2 regions of the Modestobacter lapidis genome follow, and region 2 is predicted to be linked to the other one. Evidence: riboswitches for the same ligand, from Rfam matches in the RefSeq annotation. Region 2 holds a riboswitch; the other holds the start of a gene.
The links. A riboswitch is a leader RNA that binds a small molecule or an ion and turns the genes downstream of it on or off. The one in region 2 is predicted to bind cyclic di-AMP.
Positions count from the first base shown of each region.

Region 1: another riboswitch for cyclic di-AMP. It lies ahead of ACYVG5_RS20870 (LysM peptidoglycan-binding domain-containing protein); the one in region 2 lies ahead of ACYVG5_RS03205 (LysM peptidoglycan-binding domain-containing protein).

Region 1 covers NZ_BAAGVS010000035.1:17,456-24,771, reverse strand. Annotated here, with positions in the region: gene ACYVG5_RS20875 (hypothetical protein) at 444-575, opposite strand; cyclic di-AMP (ydaO/yuaA leader) riboswitch at 1,180-1,324, shown strand; gene ACYVG5_RS20870 (LysM peptidoglycan-binding domain-containing protein) at 1,327-2,088, shown strand; gene ACYVG5_RS20865 (alpha/beta hydrolase) at 2,757-3,776, opposite strand; gene ACYVG5_RS20860 (YczE/YyaS/YitT family protein) at 4,110-4,769, shown strand; gene ACYVG5_RS20855 (hypothetical protein) at 4,849-5,052, opposite strand; gene ACYVG5_RS20850 (TIGR02611 family protein) at 5,253-5,678, opposite strand; gene ACYVG5_RS20845 (hypothetical protein) at 5,678-6,448, opposite strand; gene ACYVG5_RS20840 (ABC transporter ATP-binding protein) at 6,445-7,316, opposite strand, start outside.
Region 2 covers NZ_BAAGVS010000002.1:106,872-114,187, reverse strand. Annotated here, with positions in the region: gene uvrB (excinuclease ABC subunit UvrB) at 1-44, opposite strand, end outside; gene glgX (glycogen debranching protein GlgX) at 248-2,359, shown strand; gene treY (malto-oligosyltrehalose synthase) at 2,344-4,701, shown strand; cyclic di-AMP (ydaO/yuaA leader) riboswitch at 4,955-5,118, shown strand; gene ACYVG5_RS03205 (LysM peptidoglycan-binding domain-containing protein) at 5,122-5,706, shown strand; gene treZ (malto-oligosyltrehalose trehalohydrolase) at 5,850-7,316, shown strand, end outside.

The DNA of each region.
Region 1 (7,316 bases), on a different contig from region 2:
GCCGCCTTCAAGGTCGTGCGCCAGCGATAGCCGACGGTGTTCTGGTGCGGTGGATCATCCGTTTCTCCGGTGAGGATCCAGTTGCCCGTCGGGTAGTGGGCGGCGACGTGTTGCGCGAGCAGATCGACCAGTGACGGGGCCAGGTAGGCCTGCCGCTCGCTGCCGTACTTGGGTCTGCGAACGTCGATCGAGCCGCCGGGTGCCCGCTGCACCTGCCGGGCGACGGTGAGGGTGCGGCGAAGGAACCACGTCGCCGACCCTGATCGCGGCTGCCTCGCCGAGCCGGAGGCCGGCGAACGCGCACAGCCCGACGAAGGCGCGGAAGGGGCCGTCGGCGGCCCGGAGGATGGCACCGGCGGCCGTCGCTCGGCGGCCATGGCCCGATTGAGCCAGGCGGTCATCTTCCGCCGGCCGTAGAGAGTCTCCGGCGCAGGATGGCGTAGTCAGGGTCGGTGCTGGTCTTCCAGGTCTTGACGGCTCGGAAAGGAGACGCCCTCCTCGCGCAGCAGCGTCCGCAGGCCCTCGGGGGAGATGTCGTCGACCATCCCCTCAGCGACCAGGAAGTCAGCCAGCATCGATAGACTCCAGGTGGAGAACGGCAGCCCATGGTCCCTCGGGCGGGCCAACGCAGCCTTCTGCTGCCGCGCGGACCGCGTTGCTGTACCGGTGACCCGCGTTCAGGCGCGTCAAGCTCATGCGACAGGCGACGCGCGGTCAGGGCATTCGTCCCGGTCACGAGCCGAGGACAACAGACGCGAAGCGGCGCCATGCCTTTCCTCAAGGTTCAAGTCCTGCTCGGACACTCGTACAGCTCGATATCTCGCCCCGGGGATCACAACCAGATCCAGCCGGGCAGGCACCGCCGGGTCGTCGATGTTGGTGACCACGGCGCGCATCAGCGCGGTCACCGCTCGCCCGGCAGATCCAGATCGGTAATCGTTCCCGCCGGATCCCCGGCGCCGCGAGCGGTATGGCATCCAACTTCGATACCGCCCCTCGGTCGAGGAACGTCGGGCTGGTGACCGCGCATGCCAATTCCGCTGGACGGTGAAGCCCACGGTAATCCGTACAACCTGTCGTGTGACCTACGTTACGGCGACAATGCACATATCGGCACGTAACTTTTTGGCTGCGCTCAATCATGAGGGCATGGCGTCGGTCCGCCCAACTCTGCCCACCGGCCGTCATCCGGAGAACTCAGGGCAGGGGTGGGGGACCCACGTTCACGGCGCGTCACGCGCCTCGGGGTGAAGCCGCGCACCGCGGCCGGGCACCGATCGCCCGAACCCGACAGCTCACCTCGCCGGCGGTGATCGGAGAATCACCATGTCCAAGCACCGCGCACCGCGCTATGTCCGCACCAAGCACGTCCTCGCCGGGGTCCCCGTCGCGGCCGGCGCCGCAGTCGTCGGACTCGGCGTCCTGACCTCCCCTGCGCAGGCCACCTCCGCCCACGACGGAGCCGACACCTCCCCGGCCACCGCGGTCGCCGCCGAGGCACCGTCCGGCCACGCCGTCCTGGGCGGCCACTACGCGGTCCGACCCGGCGACACGGTGGCGACGATCGCCGCCGTCCACGGCCAATCGTGGCAGGAGCTGTATCAGCGCAACGTCGGCGTCATCGGCGGCAACCCCGGTCTCATCACGCCGGGGCAGATCCTTACGACCTCCGGTGCCGCGCAGGCCGCGCCAGCCCCGGCACTCCCCGTCGCCGCGGTGACCACGGCCGTCGCGCGCATCTCCAACAGCGCCGGGAACGTTCGGCCGCACGTGCAGGCCGCCGCCGACGCGGTCGTCAGCAGCGTCCCCGGCCTCGGGACCATCGGCGGCACACGCGTCAGCGCGGCCGATCCGGGCGGTCACCCGTCCGGGCTGGCGCTGGACTACATGGTCGGCGTCAACGCCGCCCTCGGCGACGCGGTCGCTCAGCACCACATCGCCCACTGGGACGAGCTCGGCGTGGACTACATCATCTGGCAGCAGCGCATGCTCTCCTCGCCGACCGGCTCCTGGAAGCAGATGGAGAACCGTGGGACCGGCACGGCGAACCACATGGACCACGTCCACGTGAACCACCGGGCGGGCTGAGCCACAGGTGGCAGCCGCCAGCCAGACCAGGCGGTGAACACCTGACGGTTGGCCCTCGGCGGGCAGTGCGGGCTCGAGTCGGGACTCGTACGGGGAGCGACCCCCTACCCCTGTCGGGGTAGGGGGTCGCTCCCCGTCTCGGCTACCGGGCGAGGCATCGAGGCGATCGCCGCGCCTGCGGCGCGCGCTCGACGTGCACGGCGCCTGCTCCCCCGCGAACAACTCGACGGCGTGAGCCGACGCCGGAGCCGCCCTCGTCATGGGCATCCGCCAGTCCCCACGTGGCCGCGATGTTCCACGAGCTCGCCGGCCGTCGATGGCAGGCAACCGAGCGGGACCGGCAGCCACTGACCGTCTTGGGGATGCCCCTCAGGCACTTGTGCACCTATAACCGGCTGTCCGTGGCCGTGTCAAAGTCCCCGCTGGTGGCCATCGAGGAGTCCCCGCTGATGGCTGAGTTCAGCTCGCCGAGCTGGTCACCCATCACAAAGCGTTCGAGTCGCTGAGTTGACCGCGGAGCAGACGGCGTCGTCGATGACCTCGACGGCGAGTGCCTCAGTGCGATCACTTCACCACGACGACACCCGCCCGGACACGCGGGGCTCTGGGATGCGCGCGCTCTTGATCAAGCGTGGAACGACCCGGAGCCCCGCATGTCGCGGGTCGGCTTACCCTCGCGATTGGCAGACGTGGCGGCTGGGCCACTTGAAGGCGCCGGGGCTTGGCTCCTCATCGAGGTGCGAGAACACCGCGTTCACGACCACGGCCCAAGCCGGTCCGCACACGTCTACGACGTCGAAGTGATTGGCGCCCTCCAGCACCGTCAGCTCTACATCGTCTCCGGCGGCGCGCGCAGCCTCGGTGTAGCGGCGGTGAATGTCGTTTCGCCAGTCGGCGTCAAGCGTGCCGATGATCAGATGCTGTGGGACGCCGAGAGGCAGGAGGTGCCGAGGAGACGCGTCGTCGAATCGTTCGGCCGCTTGCTCGGCCGTCTCGACGCCAAGGAGCTGCAGGACATCGTCACGCCCGGCCTGCAATGCAAGGTCGAAGTCGAGCACACCCGCTAGGTCCACCACGCTGTGGATGGGAAGCGGATTCGACATGTAGAGCTCGCTATCCGCTGGCAGCTGGTCGCGTCCGGCCAGCCATAGTGCGAGCGTACCGCCCGAGGAATGGCCCATGGCCACGGTCCGGTCGAGGTCGAGCGGGAACTTCTTGTCGAGTTCGCGCAGGTAGTCCGTGCCGTTTGCGACATCGAGGAAGGTTCCCGGCCAGCCCCCGCCGGGGTTGTTGCGGCGGCTGTACTCCAAGCTCCACGTTGCGACCCCCGCTCTAGTCAGCGCTTCCACGAGCTGATCGGTGTAGGAAAGGCTCCAGCTCGATTCCCATTGGCCTCCGTGCATGAAAACCACGACCGGATAGCCGTCACGTCCCGGAGCGCGCTCGGGGAGCCGTAGGTCGCCGAACGTGAGCGGGCTGTCCCCGTAGAGGATTCGGTAATCCGCTGGCCTGTTCGGGAGCCATTCGATGGTGTCGAGCCCGGTCGGGTTGGAGTATGTCGCTCCGGCGTCGCCGCTCGAGTCGTCGTTGCGCGGACTGGCCGCTGCCGTCAGCGCGTTTGTGCCGGCTAGGAGCATCAGCGCAGTGAGGATAGTGAGCAGCCTTTTTGGAGTGGGTCCGCTTCTCATGGGTCCCTCCGTATGTCTTAGATCACGTCGACGCGGTGGTCCGAGACCGTACCGTCGGTGGGTGGCGCCGGCGAACCGGGAAAGGTTCCGTGGCTGGTTGGCTGGCAATACGCGGGCGAGGGGGACTGCCCCCGGCTGCCTTGCGCACCCTGGCAGTTGAGGCCGGTCGGCGGCGAGCAGGCATGCTGGGCGGACCGACTGCAGCCGAGGAGCCCCGCCACGTCCAGCATCACGCCCTCCCGAACCCGCTCGTTCCGCTGGACGCCTTCTCCCGGACGACTGCTGAGGTTCCTCGGTGGCCTGGCGTTGTGTGCGCTGGCCGTGTGGTTGTCCGTGCAGGTGGAGTTGGGGCTCTCCCCCTGGGACATGCTGCACTCGGGCCTGAGCCAGAGCCTCGGGCTCTCCTTCGGGGTCGTCGTCATGGTGGTGGGGCTCATCGTCCTGGGGCTGTCCTGGGTACTCGGCCAGCGTCCGGGCCTGGGCACCCTGTTCAACGTCGTCGCGGTGGGCTGGGTCCTGGACCGGCTGCTGGAGACCTCCTGGCTCGACGACCTCCCGGCGGCCGACACGTGGGTGCGGGTCCTGGTGCTCGTCGCTGCGGTGGTGCTGCTCGGCTTCGGGAGCGCGCTGTACATCGGCGCCCGGTTCGGAGCCGGGCCGCGGGACAGCCTGATGGTCGCCTGCCACCATCACGGCCTGTCGATCGGCACCGCGCGTGTCGCGATCGAGGTCACGGTGCTCGTGGCGGGGTGGCTGCTCGGTGGAGCACTCGGGCTCGGAACCGTCCTGCTGGCGCTCGCGACGGGGCCGGCCGTGCAACTGTCGTTCCGGCTGCTGGGCCAGGATCCGCCCGCGCGGCGCCGGACGCCGCCGACCGGGCCGGTCGGCGTTCCACCGCGTCCCGAGGGTGCCCGGCCGAAGCCCTGGCGCAGAACGGTTCAGCCGCAGTCGGTCGCGATGGCCCGCACGGGCGAGATGGCCCGGGATGAGTAGCGGCCCGCGTCCCAGGTGAGACACGGGCCGAGCTGCCCGGTGCTAGCACTGCGTTGCCGTCGGCGGGCAGCAGCCTGGCTTACCCGGACCGCTGCTGTCGGCGAGCGATGACGACGAGGGCAACCAGGACGGCGACCAAGGGCGCCCACGACGGCAGCCCGAACGGCCCCAGCAGGAGCGCGGCCACGAAGAGCACGAGCTGGAAGCCGAGCCAGAAGGCCAACAGGATCGTCAGCCAGAACAGCACGGGTCGCTCCGCCTGCATGCGGCGCAGGTAGTGCATCGCTCCTCCTCGGTCGTGCGATCGGTGATGCAACTCGACGCGGCCCCCGCACGTCGGCAGGTCCAGTGTTACTCCGGTCGCCGGGGCACGGCTCGTGCCTCACGTACATCGGCATCGTGAGCTCGCACCTGAAGGTCGCCGTCCGCCAGGCCCCGCGGCATCCCCGGACGCGGAGTGCCGGGTAGAGCACCGCCCTGACGTCATGACCGCCAGAGCGGCACCCAGCCGGGCACCCACTCCGGCGCGCCCGCGATCCGCAGGCCGATCACGACGACGCCGTAGACGAACACCGCGGTCCCGACCGCGACCAGCAGGCGGGTCGATGGTGCCTGGGTCCCCAACCACCCGGTCCACCGCTGGACGTGCCGCCTGGCGAACCCGAGCAGCCGTTCGGCCCAGGCGAACTCCGAGGCCAGCACGACCAGGCCGGCGATGACCGTCAGCCAGCCGGGCCCGGGCAGCGGGACCAGGACCAGGCCGGCGGCGACGACCAGGCCACCGACCACACCGACGCAGGCCCGGTACGCCTGCTCGACGAGCGGGCGGCCCGCCAGCCGCCGCCGCCATCCGATCGGGACCACCCGCCCGCGCGGGCCGGCGTCGAGGGTGGCCCGGTGCTGCGCCATCAGGCGGCGTCCCGGCGGAGGAGCGACCACGCCCCCGCCGCGAGCGCGCCCCCGGACCAGACGGCCAGCACGGCCGCCGCGGACGCCGTCGTCATGTCCGGCTCGCCCAGGAGCAGGAACGTCGCGGCCGAGCCGGGCAGGAGAAGGCTGAGAGCGCTCATCCACCCCACGCCGAACGCCGGCAGCAGGAACGGCAGCACCAGCTGGACGAGGAAGACGGCGGCCAGCGCCCCGGCCGTGCTCCGCAGCAGCAGGCCGGCCCCGACCGCGAGCAGGCCGCCCGCGAGCAGCACGATCGCGATCGAGCCGAGGCTGCCGGCGAGGGCCGGGAACGACAGCTCCATGCGCGGCTGGGCCGCCCAGGCGGCGAGGTCCGCGGCGAGGGCGAGCAGCACCCCAGCGGCCGTCGCGACGGCGACCGGCATCCCGACCCGGGCGGCCAGCAGCACGCCGCGGCGCGGCGTCCACTGCAGCGTCGTCCCGATCGCCCCGGTGGCGTACTCGGGCGTCACCGCGAGCAGCACCAGGACCAGGAGGGCGAACTGCCCGGGGAGGACGGCGATCTCCCCGGCCAGCTGCGCCGGTGGCGCGCCGCCCGGGTCCCCGCCGACGTCGATCCCGAAGGTGAGGCCGAGGCCCACGACCGTGACCGCGGCGGCCAGCAGGCACCACCACGTCGTCCGCACCGTCCACATCCGGGTCCACTCGGCCGCGGCGGCACGGGCGAGGAGGCCGGCCATGCCCGGCTCGCCGGTCCGGGTGACGCTCACGGCAGCACCTGCCCGGTGAGGGCGGCGTCCGCGGTGCCGTACTCGACGCTGGCCCCGGTCAGCGCGAGGTAGGCCTGCTCCAGGGAGCTGCTCTCCTCGGCGAGCCGGTGCACGGCGACGCCGGCCGCCAGCGCCACGTCGCCCACCGTCCCCGCCGGAACCCCCTCGACCAGCAGCTCGCGGTCGTCCAGCCGGCGGGCCTGGAGGCCGTGCCGGGCGAGCGCCCGTTCCAGCCGGTCGACGGCCGGTGTCCGCACCCGCACCTGCCTGGCGCCCTCGCCGTGCAGCACCTGCTCGATCGACGCGTCGGCGATCAGCCGGCCCCGGCCGATGATGACCAGGTGGTCGGCCGTCTGCTGCATCTCGCTCATCAGGTGGCTGGACAGCAGCACGGTCCGGCCCTCGTCGGCCAGCTCCCGCACGAGCCGGCGGATCCAACGGACGCCGTCCAGGTCCAGGCCGTTCATCGGCTCGTCGAACAGCAGGACGGCGGGATCGCCGAGGAGGGCGGCGGCGATGCCCAGCCGCTGCCGCATGCCCAGGGAGTACCCCCGGATCCGCCGGCGGGCCGCCGGACCGAGACCCACCTCGGCGATGACCTCGTCGACGCGGCCGGGCGCGATGCCGTTGCTCCGGGCAGCGACCCGCAGGTGGTCCCGCCCGGTGCGGCCCGGCTGGACGGCGCTCGCGTCGAGGAGGGCCCCGACCTCGCGGAGCGGTTCGCCCAGCTCGGCGAGCCGGCGGCCGCCGATGAGCGCACGCCCCCGCGTCGGGCGGTCGAGCCCCAGGATCATGCGCATGGTCGTCGACTTGCCGGCGCCGTTGGGCCCCAGGAAGCCGGTCACCTTGCCGGGCTCGACGTCGAAGG
Region 2 (7,316 bases):
CGGAAACGCCCTCGAGTGGGCCGGATGTCCGTGGAGGTGGGCACGGCACGACGGTACGACGGAGGTGTGACAGAACGGGTTGCGAGCGTCGTCCGGGAGCGGTGGGGCGTCGTGCTGCCCGTCACCGCACCGTGACGTGTGGTTGGCCGCAGGATCGGGCAACGCACGCTTGATATCCGTGCCGCCGCGACAGCGGCGTGCTCCGGCCCCGACCCCCGGGGCCACCATCCAGGAGGAAGACCCGCCCATGACCACCAACGTGTGGCCCGGTACCGCCTACCCCCTCGGCGCGAGCTATGACGGGACCGGCACGAACTTCGCGATCTACAGCGAGGTGGCCGAGAAGATCGAACTGTGCCTGTTCAACGACGCGGGCAAGGAAGAGCGCATCAAGCTGCCCGAGATGGACGCGCACGTGTGGCACGGTTTCGTGCCCGGCGTCCAGCCCGGCCAGCGCTACGGCTTCCGGGTGCACGGGCCCTACGACCCGTCCCAGGGCCAGCGGTGCAACCCGCACAAGCTGCTGCTCGACCCGTACGCCAAGGCGATCGACGGCGGCGTCCGGTGGCATCCCTCCGTCTTCGGCTACAGCTTCAAGACCGGCAAGCGCAACGACCAGGACTCGGCCAAGCACATGCCGAAGTCGGTCGTCGTCAACCCGTACTTCGACTGGGGCGTGGACCGCCCGCCGCGCATCCCGTACCACAAGACGGTCATCTACGAGGCGCACGTCAAGGGCCTCACGATGACCCATCCCCGGGTACCCGAGGAGCTGCGCGGCACGTACGCCGCCCTCGCCCACCCGGCGATCATCGAGCACCTCACCGAGCTGGGCGTGACCGCGATCGAGCTCATGCCGGTGCACCAGTTCGTGCAGGACGACGCGCTCGAGCGGAAGGGGCTGCGCAACTACTGGGGCTACAACACCATCGGTTTCTTCGCCCCGCACAACGAGTACGCCAGCAACACCACCAACGGGATGCAGGTCGCCGAGTTCAAGGGGATGGTCCGCACCCTCCACGAGGCGGGCATCGAGGTCATCCTCGACGTGGTCTACAACCACACCGCCGAGGGCAACCATCTGGGCCCGACGCTGTCGTTGAAGGGCATCGACAACGTCGCCTACTACCGGCTGGTCGAGGACGACAAGCAGTACTACATGGACACCACGGGCACCGGGAACTCGCTCAACGTCCGGACCCCGCAGTCGCTGCAGATGATCATGGACTCGCTCCGCTACTGGATCACCGAGATGCACGTCGACGGCTTCCGCTTCGACCTCGCCTCGACCCTGGCCCGCCAGTTCCACGAGGTCGACCGGCTGTCCGCGTTCTTCGACCTGGTGCACCAGGACCCGATCGTCAGCCAGGTGAAGCTGATCGCCGAGCCCTGGGACATCGGCGACGGCGGCTACCAGGTGGGCAACTTCCCGGCGCTGTGGACGGAGTGGAACGGCAAGTACCGCGACACCGTGCGCGACTTCTGGCGCGGCGAGGACGCCACCGTGGGCGAGTTCGCCAGCCGGCTCACCGGCTCGGCCGACCTGTACCAGCACTCCGGCCGGCGCCCGGTGGCGAGCATCAACTTCGTCACCGCGCACGACGGCTTCACGCTCAACGACCTCGTCTCCTACAACGAGAAGCACAACGAGGCCAACGGCGAGGACAACAACGACGGCGAGAGCCACAACCGCAGCTGGAACCACGGCGCCGAGGGCGACACCGACGAGGTCGAGATCCTCGAGCTCCGCGCCCGGCAGCGGCGCAACTTCATCACCACGCTGATGCTGTCGCAGGGCGTGCCGATGCTGCTGCACGGCGACGAGCTGGGCCGCAGCCAGGGCGGGAACAACAACGGCTACTGCCAGGACTCCGAGCTGACCTGGATCGACTGGGAGCACGTCGACGAGGGGCTGCTGGAGTTCACCAAGCTGGTCACCCGGCTGCGCACCGAGCACCCCACCTTCCAGCGACGCCGGTTCTTCCACGGCCGGCCGGTGCGGCGCGAGGAGGGCGACCCGGTTCCCGACATCGCCTGGTTCACCCACGCCGGCGAGCTGATGACCGAGGAGGACTGGGACGCCGCGTACGCCAAGTCGATCGGCGTCTACCTCAACGGCCACGGCATCCGCTCCACCGACGAGCGCGGCGACCCCGTCGTCGACGACTGCTTCTACCTGGCGTTCAACGCCTGGCACGAGGACATCGGGTTCACCGTGCCACCGGCCGAGTACGCCGAGGGCTGGACCGTCGTCGTGGACACCGCGGAGATGGGCGAGGTGGAGCCGGTCGAGGTCAAGGCGGGCGAGACGATCACCCTCGCCGCCCGGGCCATGGTCGTGCTGTGCGCGTCGGCGTGACCGCCCCCACCCGCGGTGGCGACGGCCGCCGGGAGGTGCCGGCCAGCACCTACCGGCTGCAGGTGACCGCGGACTTCACCCTGGACGACGCCGCCGCGGTGGCCGGCTACCTGGCCGACCTCGGGGCGACCCACGCGTACTCCTCGCCGCTGCTGCGCTCCGCGGCCGGCAGCACCCACGGGTACGACACCACCGACCACGCGCACATCGACGAGCCGCGCGGCGGGCGGGCCGGGTTCGACCGGTTCGTCGCCGCGCTGCACGCGGCCGGGCTCGGCCTGGTGCTGGACCTGGTGCCCAACCACATGGGGGTGGCCGACGCGCACGAGTCGGGCTGGTGGTGGGACCTGCTCAAGCTCGGCCGGGACAGCCCGCACGCCGACGCCTTCGACGTCGACTGGGACTTCGGGGGCGGCCGGGTGCGGCTGCCGGTGCTCGGCTCCGCCGAGGACCTGGCCACGCTGGAGCTGGTCCGGGCCGACGGCGAGTGGGAGCTGCGCTACTACGACAACCGGTTCCCGGTCGCACCGGGCACCGCCCGGGACGGCGACGACCCGGTCGCCGTCCACGACCGCCAGCACTACGAGCTGGTCGACTGGCGCCGGGCCGACGCGGAGCTGAACTACCGCCGGTTCTTCGCGATCAACACCCTCGCCGGGCTGCGCGCCGAGGACCCCGCCGTCTTCGCCGCCACCCACGAGCTGGTCGGCCAGCTGGTGGAGTCCGGGGCCGTCGACGCGCTGCGGATCGACCACCCCGACGGCCTCGCCGACCCGAGGGCGTACCTGGACGCGTTGGCCCGGCTGTCCGGGCACCGGTGGACGGTCGTGGAGAAGATCCTCGAGCCCGGCGAGCAGCTGCCCGCCGGTTGGGCGACGGCCGGGACGACGGGCTACGACGCCCTCGCCGAGGTCGACCGGGTACTGGTCGACCCGGCCGGCGAGCCGGCGCTGACCGCGCTGGACACCGAGCTGGCCGGCACGCGGGTGGACTACGCGCAGCTGGTGCGGATGTGCAAGCGCGAGGTCACCGACGGCATGCTCGGCTCCGAGGTGGCCCGGCTGACCCGGATCGTCGGCGAGCTGCCCGGGGTGCCGGCCGAGCTGGTCACCGAGGGCCTCGCCGAGCTGCTGGCCGGCTTCCCGGTGTACCGCAGCTACCTGCCCGACGGCCGCGAGCACCTCGACGAGATGGTGCGCGCGGTCCGGGAGCGCCGTCCCGAGCTCACCGCCGCGGTCGATGCCCTGCACCCACTGCTGGGTACCGCCGGCTCCGAGCTGGCCACCCGGTTCGAGCAGACGTCGGGCCCGGTGATGGCCAAGGGCGTCGAGGACAGCGCCTACTACCGGTGGGCGCGGTTCGTCGCGCTCAACGAGGTGGGTGGCGACCCGGCCCGGTTCGGGACGACGGTGGCCGACTTCCACGCCGCCCAGCGGCTGCGCGCCGAGCGGCTGCCGGAGTCGATGACCACGCTGTCCACCCACGACACCAAACGCAGCGAGGACGTCCGGGCCCGGCTGGCGGTGCTGGCCGAGCTGCCCACCGAGTGGGCCGGGCTGGTTCGCGGCTGGCTCGATCGGCACCCGCTGGCCGACCGCTCGCTCGCCCACCTGGTGTGGCAGAACCTGGTCGGGGCGTGGCCGCTGTCCCGGGAGCGCGCGCACGCCTACGTGGAGAAGGCCGCCCGCGAGGCCGGCACCTCGACGACCTGGACGAACCCGGTGCAGGAGTTCGAGGACCAGCTGCACGCGCTGGTCGACGCCGCCTTCGACGACCCGACGACCGCCACGGAGGTCGACCGGTTCGTGGCGCGGATCGCACCGTTCGGCTGGTCGAACTCGCTGGCGCAGAAGCTCCTGCAACTGACCATCGCCGGCGTTCCGGACGTCTACCAGGGCACCGAGCTGTGGGACTTCTCGCTGGTCGACCCGGACAACCGGCGTCCGGTCGACTACGACCTGCGGCGCTCGTCGCTGGCCCGGCTCGACGAGGGCTGGATACCGCCCGTGGACGACACCGGTGCCGCCAAGCTGCTGGTCGTCTCGCGGGCGCTGCGGCACCGCCGCGACGTCCCCGAGGCCTTCGGCGGCTACACGCCGGTCGAGGCCACCGGAACGGCGGCGGACTCCGTCGTCGCCTTCGACCGCGGCGGCGCCGTCACCGTCGCGACCCGGCTGCCGGTGCGCCTGGCGGGCACCGGCTGGGGCGATACCGCGCTGCACCTGCCCACCGGCTCGTGGCGGGACCTGCTCACCGGCAGCCGGGTGGTCTCCGACGCGTCCGGCGCCGCGGTCTCCGAGCTACTCACCCGCCTGCCGGTCGCACTGCTCGCCCGCGACTAAAGAAGGACCCCCTGCCCCCCACCACTCGCACGCTCGCGGTGGGTCCCTGCAGGAGGCCGATCACTAACGCAGGGTTACAGGCCGGGGACGCTGCGGCGTCTCCGGCCCGGCCTGTCGGAGCCCGAGCTGGGCGGATGTCGGACCGAGCGATCCGGACCGAAGCGGAACCGGGCGGTTTCGTTCACAGTGGGAGAGCGCCTGGGCCACACCGGACGGGCGCGAGGCACCGGACCGCCGAGCCCCGTCCGCCGGCAGCCTGACACCGACCCACCCAGGACGGGGACGGGGAACCCACTTCCGACGCGCAGCGCGTGTCTCGGGGTGAAGCCGTGCCGCGCCCTTCCGGGGGTGCGAGCGGCCGGGCACCGATTCGCCCGAACCCGACAGCTAACCCCGCAGGCGGTGATCGGAGGATCACCCATGTCCCACCTCTCCATGAGCCGCGCCCGCCGCAGCGCACTCCGCGCCGGAACGGTCGCGGTCGGCGCCGCCGCCCTCGGGATCGGCGTCCTCGCCGGGCCCGCCTCGGCGTCGCACTACGACTGGTCCGGCGTCGCCCAGTGCGAGTCCAGCGGCAACTGGCAGATCAACACCGGCAACGGCTACTACGGCGGGCTGCAGTTCAGCTCGCCCACGTGGCTGGGCCACGGCGGCGGCGAGTTCGCTCCGCGCGCCGACCTGGCCACGCCGGCGCAGCAGGTCGAGGTCGCCGAGCGGGTGCTGCTGACCCAGGGCGTCGGCGCCTGGCCGACGTGCGGCAAGCAACTGCGCGACGGCACGACCCCGGCGGCCGCTGCCCCCGCCCCGGCACCGGCACCGGCGCCTGCTGCGGCGCCCGCGCCCGCGCCCGCGGCCTCGGGCGACACCTACACGGTGCGTCCCGGTGACACGCTGGCGGAGATCGCCGCCGCGCACGGCACCAGCTGGCAGGAGCTGCACGGCCGCAACTCCGCCACGGTGCCGAACCCGCACGTGATCCGGGTGGGCCAGCAGCTGGCGCTGTGACACCCGGGCGGCCGGAGGACGTCGTCCTCCGGCCGCCTCCGGGGCGCGATCGTGGGGCACCCCACGGTTGGCGCCGCCCGTGGCGGGCATGATCGGCCAGGCTCCGTCGGAGCCGCACCGCCGCGATCCGAGCAGGAGTTCCCATGGCAGCACCGTCCGCCTCGCCCGCCGAGTTCTCCGTCTGGGCCCCGCTGCCGGAACGGGTGCGCGTCACCGTCGACGGCACGATCTCCGACATGCAGCGCGACGACGCCGGCTGGTGGCGGGCCACCGTGGATGCGGCCCCGGAGGCCGACTACGGCTTCCTGCTCGACGACGACGAGACACCGCGCCCCGACCCGCGCTCGCGCCGCCAGCCCGAGGGCGTGCACGGGCTGTCCCGCCGCTTCGACCCCTCGGCGTACCCGTGGGGTGACTCCAGCTGGACCGGCCGTCCGCTGGCCGGGAGCGCCGTCTACGAGCTGCACGTCGGCACGTTCACCCCCGAGGGCACCTTCGATGCCGCGATCGGCAGGCTCGGCCACCTGGTCGAGCTGGGCGTGGGCTTCGTCGAGCTGCTGCCGGTCAACGCGTTCAACGGCACGCACAACTGGGGCTACGACGGCGTCGCCTGGTACGCCGTCCAGGAGACCTACGGCGGGCCCGAGGCCTACCAGCGCTTCGTCGACGCCTGCCACGGCTGCGGTCTGGGCGTGATCCAGGACGTCGTCTACAACCACCTCGGGCCGTCGGGGAACTACCTGCCGGAGTTCTTCCCGATCTTCGCGGAGGGCGGCGCGAACAGCTGGGGCAAGTCGATCAACCTGTCGGGCCCGGAGTCCGACGAGGTGCGCCGCTACATCCTGGACAACGTGCTGATGTGGCTGCGCGACATGCACGTCGACGGGCTCCGGCTGGACGCGGTGCACGCGCTGGTCGACGAGCGCGCCACCCACCTGCTCGAGGAGATGGCCACCGAGGTCGACCGGCTGTCGGTCGCCGAGGGCCGGCCGTTGACGCTCATCGCCGAGAGCGACCTCAACGATCCGCGGATGGTCACCCCCCGGGTGGCGGGCGGCACCGGCCTGGACGCGCAGTGGAGCGACGACTTCCACCACGCGCTGCACGCCACGCTGACCGGTGAGGAACAGGGCTACTACGCCGACTTCGCCGCGGCCGGCATCGGCGCGGTCGCCAGGACGCTGACCGGCGCCTTCTTCCACGCCGGCGACTGGTCGAGCTTCCGCCGCCGGCACCACGGCCGCCCGGTCGACACCGCGAGCCTGCCCGGCTGGAAGTTCGTCGGCTACCTGCAGGACCACGACCAGATCGGCAACCGCGCCGTCGGCGACCGGATCTCCGCCTCGCTCTCCCCCGGCCTGCTCGCGGCCGGCGCCACCCTGGTGCTGACCAGCCCCTTCACCCCGATGCTGTTCATGGGCGAGGAGTGGGGCGCGAGCACGCCGTGGCAGTTCTTCACCAGCCACCCCGAGCCCGAGCTGGGCCGGGCCACCGCCGAGGGCCGGATCGGCGAGTTCGCCGCGCACGGCTGGGACGCCGCCGTCGTCCCGGATCCGCAGGACCCGGAGACGTTCACCCGCTCCAAGCTGGACTGGTCCGAGCTGGGCCGG